DNA from 3 places in the Paenibacillus sp. PsM32 genome. Region 3 is predicted to be linked to each of the others. Evidence: riboswitches for the same ligand, from Rfam matches in the RefSeq annotation. Region 3 holds a riboswitch; each other region holds the start of a gene.

Region 1 (2,274 bases), on a different contig from region 3:
GTAATTTCTGGAACAGCTACTACGGATGGGTATGGTAATTTTACAATGCCTGTCTATATTAATAACCCGGGTGTAGGACAATATACATTCCAATCATCTCGGTACAGACATTACTATGATGTAGTCAGAATCCAATTTTTCAACAATGGAAAACAACTTAATTCAGACATCAGCACGTTGTACCATTTTGCTTATGAAATTTATACAGGTTGACATAACAAGGCAAAATAATAGGATGTTGCGTAACAAATGACATAATCGTTTTCAGAATTTACTGCAAAACAATGATGAATATCATGTAACTAAAATAAAAAAGTAGATAAACGATGAAAAAGAGAGAAAATAGGAGCCTGAGATAGATAACTTTTCAATAGTTATCTGAAAATGAAAGCTGTGATGATTCACAGCTTTTTTTGCGTCTTTTCTCAGCTTTACAGTTGACAAGGACAGGCGTATTATTCATTGCAGGCAGTTGATGAATACGATTCAGCAACTGATATAAATGAAGTTTCCAATGTTTGTTGATCGCTGAGTTTTCGGTATTAACCGAAAAACGGGGGAACCAAATTGCGATTTCACAAAACGGTGTGAGAGCCGGAATGTGAATCGTTGGGGTGAATCTGCATACTGACTTAACCATGGTATAGTCAGACAATGCAGTAGGGCGACTCTCACCGCCCGAATCCGACAGCTAACCTCGTAAGCGTGGATTAGGAGAGAAGTGTGAAGCTTGTGCCGATCTGACACAGTGTAATACGACTCTGTGTTTTTTGATATGTTAACAATGTCACAACGCTTAATTTTCATATGCATATGAAAAGCGGGGGAACCAACCGTTGATGAAGATAACTGATACGAAGAGTCAGTTACTACACAACATGGGGTGAATTCCGGTATCTACCGGAACGGGCGATCTTCCAGCCCGAATCCGACAGCTAACTCCGTAAGCGTATAGGGGAGAACTCCTAACCAGCAACTCGGCAGGTACACGATAAGTGTGCGTGTTTGTAGAGGCCTGGGGAAAAGTTCTGCTTTTCTCCAGGCTTCTTTTTTTATGCCTTTTTTAGCAAATGATTACTTACAAAATGAATGCAGGGAGTCTTACACACATGATGGATATACTGATGATTGGTTTAATGGTGATCATGACTTTAGGGTTGAGCGGGTTGCTGCAATGGGCATCTGTAGCTATCGGAGAAAGAAGGAATAAGCGATGACTTGGCTGCTGTGGATTATTATTGGTGGATTAACAATCTATCTATGTTATGCATTGATTTATCCAGAAAAATTCTAATGGGTCAGGGGAGAACATCGTGAGTATCTTTTCATATATCGGAATTGCAGTCACTATTATCATCGCTATAATTATTGCTCGGCCAACCGGACATTATATTGCTTATGCTTTTGAAAATAAACCCAATCGCTTGGATCGTTGGTTTTATCCGATAGAGAAATGGATTTACAGGTTCGGCGGTATCAAAAATGAAAATCAAACATGGAAACAGTATGCAGGAGCAGTTCTGATCAGTAATTCAGTGATATTGCTGATTACGTACATGATCTTTCGTTTCCAACATATTTTACCAATGAATCCAGCAGGGATTACCAATATGAGTCCTGATCTGGCATTTAATACAGCGATTAGTTTTATTACAAATACCAATTTACAACATTATAGTGGAGAAAGCGGATTGTCTTTATTTTCACAGATGACAGCGATCATCTTTATGATGTTTGTATCGCCGGCAACAGGGATTGCAGTCGCTATTGCATTTATTAGAGGAATCACAGGTAAGCCACTCGGCAATTTCTTTACAGATCTCGTACGAGCAATCACACGAATCTTGTTACCATTAGCATTTGTGATGGCAATTGTATTTGTAGGATTAGGTGTACCGCAGACATTGCATACTTTAATCACTGCGCAGACGTTACAAGGAACAGAGCAACAGATTGGTACCGGCCCTATAGGATCATTTCTAGCGATCAAAGAATTAGGTAACAATGGTGGCGGATATTTTGGAGCCAACTCTGCTCATCCTTTTGAAAATCCGGGCGGATTCAGTAACATGTTACAGATGTTAATGATGTTACTTGTACCGATGTCACTTCCATTTACGTATGGTAAAATGGTCGGCAACTCCAAACAAGGTAGAGTATTATTTGTATCCATGGTGATGATGTTTGTCGTCATGCTTAGTGTGTCTCTTGTCAGTGAATCTCAAGGGAATCCATTGATTAATCAATTAGGTATTCAACATCAGTCTGGATCGA
Region 2 (2,274 bases), on a different contig from region 3:
AGTACTTTCGCATAAGAAAAATCTACACCTGCTTTGGAAGTACTATTACTGGAACCTCCACTAGATGATGCAGCTGCAAGAAGCTTAGGCTCTTCTTTTTTGGTGCCTATTGCTACAATCTTATCTTGCACTTTTGCGGTTGTTTTTTTATCAACCATACGTTTGGAGACGAATTCTCCATCTTCGTATACTTTCTCGATGTATTGAACCACTTTACCTGTTTGACCACTTTGTACTAACTTTGTTTTACCTTCAACCATAGAAGCATCGGTTTTTTTAACAGTTTGATAAGGAATCTTTACAACTTTTTTCGCTACAAACGATTTGGTGCGAACAATCTTGATATCCATATTGTCATGAACTGAAGATTCCATTGCTGGTGTAAGTTGATCTTGACCTGACAATGTTAATCCAGCTTGCTCCAATGTGTTACCAACTGTCTTAGAGGTGGTATAGATTTTCTTCGTGCCACCATCTGCCGTAATGTTTACTGCAACCGCATGGTTAATATAAACTTTATCGCCGTCTTGAAGTGCGCCATTCATCGGCATTGACACTTTATCTTGTGGTGCCACTTTAATTTGATTTTCATCAAGCAGTTGAGAAAGCATCAATTTACGTGTTTCCACGGTTTGTGCTTTGCCGTCAATGACAACAGAAATATTTTTACCCGCTTGATTATAAAGTAGGGACAATAGCATCGCTGCAAGAGCGATAACCAATAATGCAGCCCACAATACATAGCGTAGATTTTGTTGCTTCCAACTCAGCGCATAAGACATGCTGGATGAGCGCGAACCATGGGTTTTTTCGAAAGGAGCAATTGCCACTTCTTCCGTCCTCCTTCATAGTCTCGCCGTCTAGCTGTGACGTAATTGTATATGACGCGACTATATAACAGAATTTTCACAGGCTGATCGTAAGCATAAGATTATCGAATCTGTGTGATAATCTTTCGTGATGTTCAAAAATGCCTGCGCCATGGTCAGTCTAAGGGACATACCTAATATCTGAAAGATCAAGCTTCAAATATCGTATCTCTATACCTTTTCCTTTTGCCCAAAACAAAAGAAGCCTCTGGAAAAGAGCAAGAGCAACTTTTCCTTGGCTTCCGACGTATTTGAATACAGTTCGGAAAACGTTAGAAAATACGAGGTTGCCTCTGCATCGCTTACGGGGTTAGCTGTCGGATTCGGACACATTGTATTGCTTGCCCTTTGAAGGCTCCTCCGCTCATGGCGCGAGTACCTCCAATTCACCCCATAGACCCTGTAAAAGGAATCATACATAATGACTTCGGTATTCTGATAATAATGGCTTGAAGACATATGTTGGTTCCCCCGTTTTCCTATGCAGGAAACTCAGCGAGACCGAATCATGGAATCTTGCGTGATAACAGCAAGATTAAATCACTGATGAAATAATATCCCGAACCCAACCCTCATGTAAAGCGACGAGCAAGCACGTTTTTCTGAATAAATGGTTAAAAAGTTGTCATATTCTTCGATTTTTTGATGATAATTTATTCATATATCCGTTTAACGATGTTTTTTGCGTGATTTACTCTGTTTTTCATCGAATGCCAAATCGTTCCAGTGCATTTTTAGTTGTAATTGTACTAATTTCTTCCAGTGATACCCCTTTTAACGCTGCTGCCGCTTCTGCTACAAGTGTCACATAACCGGACTCATTTCGTTTTCCACGATAAGGATGTGGTGTCAAAAATGGGGAATCTGTTTCAAGTAAAAGACGGTCCCTCGGAACCTTTTGTAACACCTCTTTAGGTTGCTTCGCATTTTTGAATGTAATCGGTCCTCCAAACGATAAATGGAAGCCCATATCAAGACACATTTTAGCTGTTTCCCAGCTACCTGAAAAAGAGTGCATTACTCCTCCGACTTCATGTGCATTTTCTTCACGTAAAATCTTTACAATATCTTCGTGTGCATCACGATTATGAATCACAATCGGCATATGAATGGAGCGTGCCAGACCAATTTGTTCACGTAATACTTTGTGTTGCACTTCTTTTGATGAAGTATCCCAGTGATAATCAAGACCGATCTCACCGATAGCGACTACTTTCTCATGTTTGCATAACGATTCGATCCATTCGAGATCACCAGGTTGCATATGAATCGCATCTACAGGATGCCAACCTATCGCTGCATATATAAATTCGTAACTTTCTACCAATTCCATTGTGGTTGGAATCGTTTCGCGGTTGAAGCCCACATTGATCATACGTGTTACACCCTGTGCATAAGCACGTTC
Region 3 (2,274 bases):
GTCTGAGCGATCCGATACATCGCTCGTGCAACGTCACTTGCTTCGATACCTCGATATTTGCGGAGAGGACCTATCATTAGAAATGATAGTGCTTGAGAGACTACAGCACCGAATTGCTCTCCTGCGCGGCTATTTTTGCGTTTGCCTAGCAATAAAGAGGGGCGAACAATCGATAATGAAGAATAACCAACTTGTTGTAACCGTTGCTCCATATCTCCTTTGGTACGTGTATAAAAAATACTGGATTTGGGATCAGCGCCCATCGAGCTGATCACGATAAACTGCTTGGCTCCTTGTTTGTACGCCACCATAGCGACAGACACAGGATACAATACATCAATCTCGATCATCTGCGCTTGCGTTCCTGCTTGCTTAATCGTTGTACCGAGACAGCAAAAAACATCATCTGCTTTCATCTCTGCTCGATAATCTTCTAATCTATGATAATCCACTACGATCTGTTGCAACTTCAGATGTTGTAGTTGTTGCACAGGTTCGCGGACAAGAGCAATCACTCGTGTATATTCTGTGCTATCTAATAACTGACGCAACAACTTTTTGCCCACAAGACCTGTTGCTCCAGCGACGAGTGCTGTTTTACCGATCACAACGATCATCTCCATTCTGCGCATCATCTTGGTTCTCTATCTTCTTTATTATCAAGATATCACCGACAAATTGCAAAATAAAATGATCGTTGGATCAGCAGTCTTTTTTTATAATAAAAACGAAGCGCTACTTCCATTGGTATGAATAATATAATCTGCACCCAAACCACGATAAATTAAGCGTGATTGGCTGCCTTCTGTAATGACATATAGCTTATCAGATGTCCATGCACGACAGATCTGGATATAACGACAACATAACGGTAGACTACGTTCAAATAAATAGATTTTGCCAATATTCAATTGCGGGATACGCCATAAGTCTTGTCGCTGAGTATCTATTACTAGAATATGCTCAATACCTATCTTTTCAAATCGAATCTGATCTGCCTGACTGTTCACTATAATAGCAAACGGTATTTTTTTAACTTTGAGTAATTGAATAAATTGCTCCCCTGCTACTGTAGCAGGCGATACCAGTACAAATTCCTGTTCGTACTCCATGCGTGTTCGCGCTCCTCCACTCATTGTAGACAACAAAAAAAAGCCGTTAGAAGAGGACCTCTTCATCAGCTTCTAAGACAGGAGCAAAAAAGCCCCTGATAATGGCATAGATGACTGTTGTCGTCTCTCTTATTGCAGCTTACGAGGTTAGCTGACGGATTCGGAAGTAAGAGTCTCCCTACAGATAGATCAGCCTGAGCTGTCATCTCTGATTCACCCCTGAATAGATCTTGTAATACCCTGTCTATTCGTATGGTTCCCCCGCTTTCTGAAAGGTCTAGATTTAGCCTTTCAGTCATTAAGCTGTAATGAACTTGAATGAAATCATACGCCCGCCTTTTTCGTTTGTAAAGCAGTCTGACTCTTCATAAGGAGTGAATTTGAATCAATTCCTTTATCTTTTGAGCAGTATGCTCTTATTTGCATCATTCCATCCTTTTTTTCTGCTGTTTGCGCAGTATTTATATAAAAGGTTGCATCAGCGAGCATGATAGCCATTAGAACGTGATTGAGTCCAATGAATCCGATTACATCGTTATTTTCAAGCATATAACGCCTATTAAAAGCTTAGATTTGATTTTACTTCTACCCTTAACGGTACTATGATTGCTAACAATATCTGACATCAAAAAAGTGTGCCGGCTACTGATTTATCTGGTTTTACTATGTATAGAGATAGCGATTTTATTTGAAGGAGTGTAGATTTGAGATGAGTTTAATTTCGCCGATAGCGCCTGCTAGCAACACTGTATCCACGGTGGATCTGGCTATACATCATATTCATTCGATTGAAGTGTTCCAGTATGATAATCATCTGCTCGCGTTACCTGATATGGATGGGTATCTGCATTGTGGGCTGTTAAAAATAGCAAGTCATGGGATTACCGGTTGGGCGGAATATTCGTTTACCGATCAGGTTCAACATTTAGACCTGGTGAAATGGTGCCGGGTATTCTCTACGCTGAAAAAATGCTCGTTACAGCAAGCACAATCTCATATCGCTCAACATCATGCTAGCTGGGGAGATGTACGTAGTCAGGTGATGGTAGAGGCTTTAACTGATCTATGCAATCGACTACAAGATCCGCCCGATGTATGGGCATCTTCTGATATACTGGTGAATCATGCTTTTTTGTTAGATTATACAATCGCTTATTATTCC

Evidence for each region. Region 3 has a riboswitch for cyclic di-AMP ahead of QCD85_RS11090 (hypothetical protein). Riboswitches for the same ligand answer to the same signal wherever they lie in the genome.
Region 1: linked by a shared signal. The riboswitch ahead of kdpF (K(+)-transporting ATPase subunit F) and the one ahead of QCD85_RS11090 (hypothetical protein) in region 3 are both predicted to bind cyclic di-AMP.
Region 2: linked by a shared signal. The riboswitch ahead of QCD85_RS21960 (ubiquitin-like domain-containing protein) and the one ahead of QCD85_RS11090 (hypothetical protein) in region 3 are both predicted to bind cyclic di-AMP.

What each region holds. Positions count from the first base shown of each region.
Region 1 covers NZ_JARUWY010000010.1:99,828-102,101, forward strand. Annotated here, with positions in the region: gene QCD85_RS17975 (carboxypeptidase regulatory-like domain-containing protein) at 1-213, shown strand, start outside; cyclic di-AMP (ydaO/yuaA leader) riboswitch at 517-721, shown strand; cyclic di-AMP (ydaO/yuaA leader) riboswitch at 784-965, shown strand; gene kdpF (K(+)-transporting ATPase subunit F) at 1,214-1,294, shown strand; gene kdpA (potassium-transporting ATPase subunit KdpA) at 1,314-2,274, shown strand, end outside.
Region 2 covers NZ_JARUWY010000018.1:12,971-15,244, reverse strand. Annotated here, with positions in the region: gene QCD85_RS21960 (ubiquitin-like domain-containing protein) at 1-830, opposite strand, end outside; cyclic di-AMP (ydaO/yuaA leader) riboswitch at 1,154-1,377, opposite strand; gene QCD85_RS21955 (TatD family hydrolase) at 1,573-2,274, opposite strand, start outside.
Region 3 covers NZ_JARUWY010000004.1:226,018-228,291, reverse strand. Annotated here, with positions in the region: gene QCD85_RS11095 (oxidoreductase) at 1-635, opposite strand, end outside; gene QCD85_RS11090 (hypothetical protein) at 717-1,112, opposite strand; cyclic di-AMP (ydaO/yuaA leader) riboswitch at 1,234-1,411, opposite strand; gene QCD85_RS11085 (hypothetical protein) at 1,822-2,274, shown strand, end outside.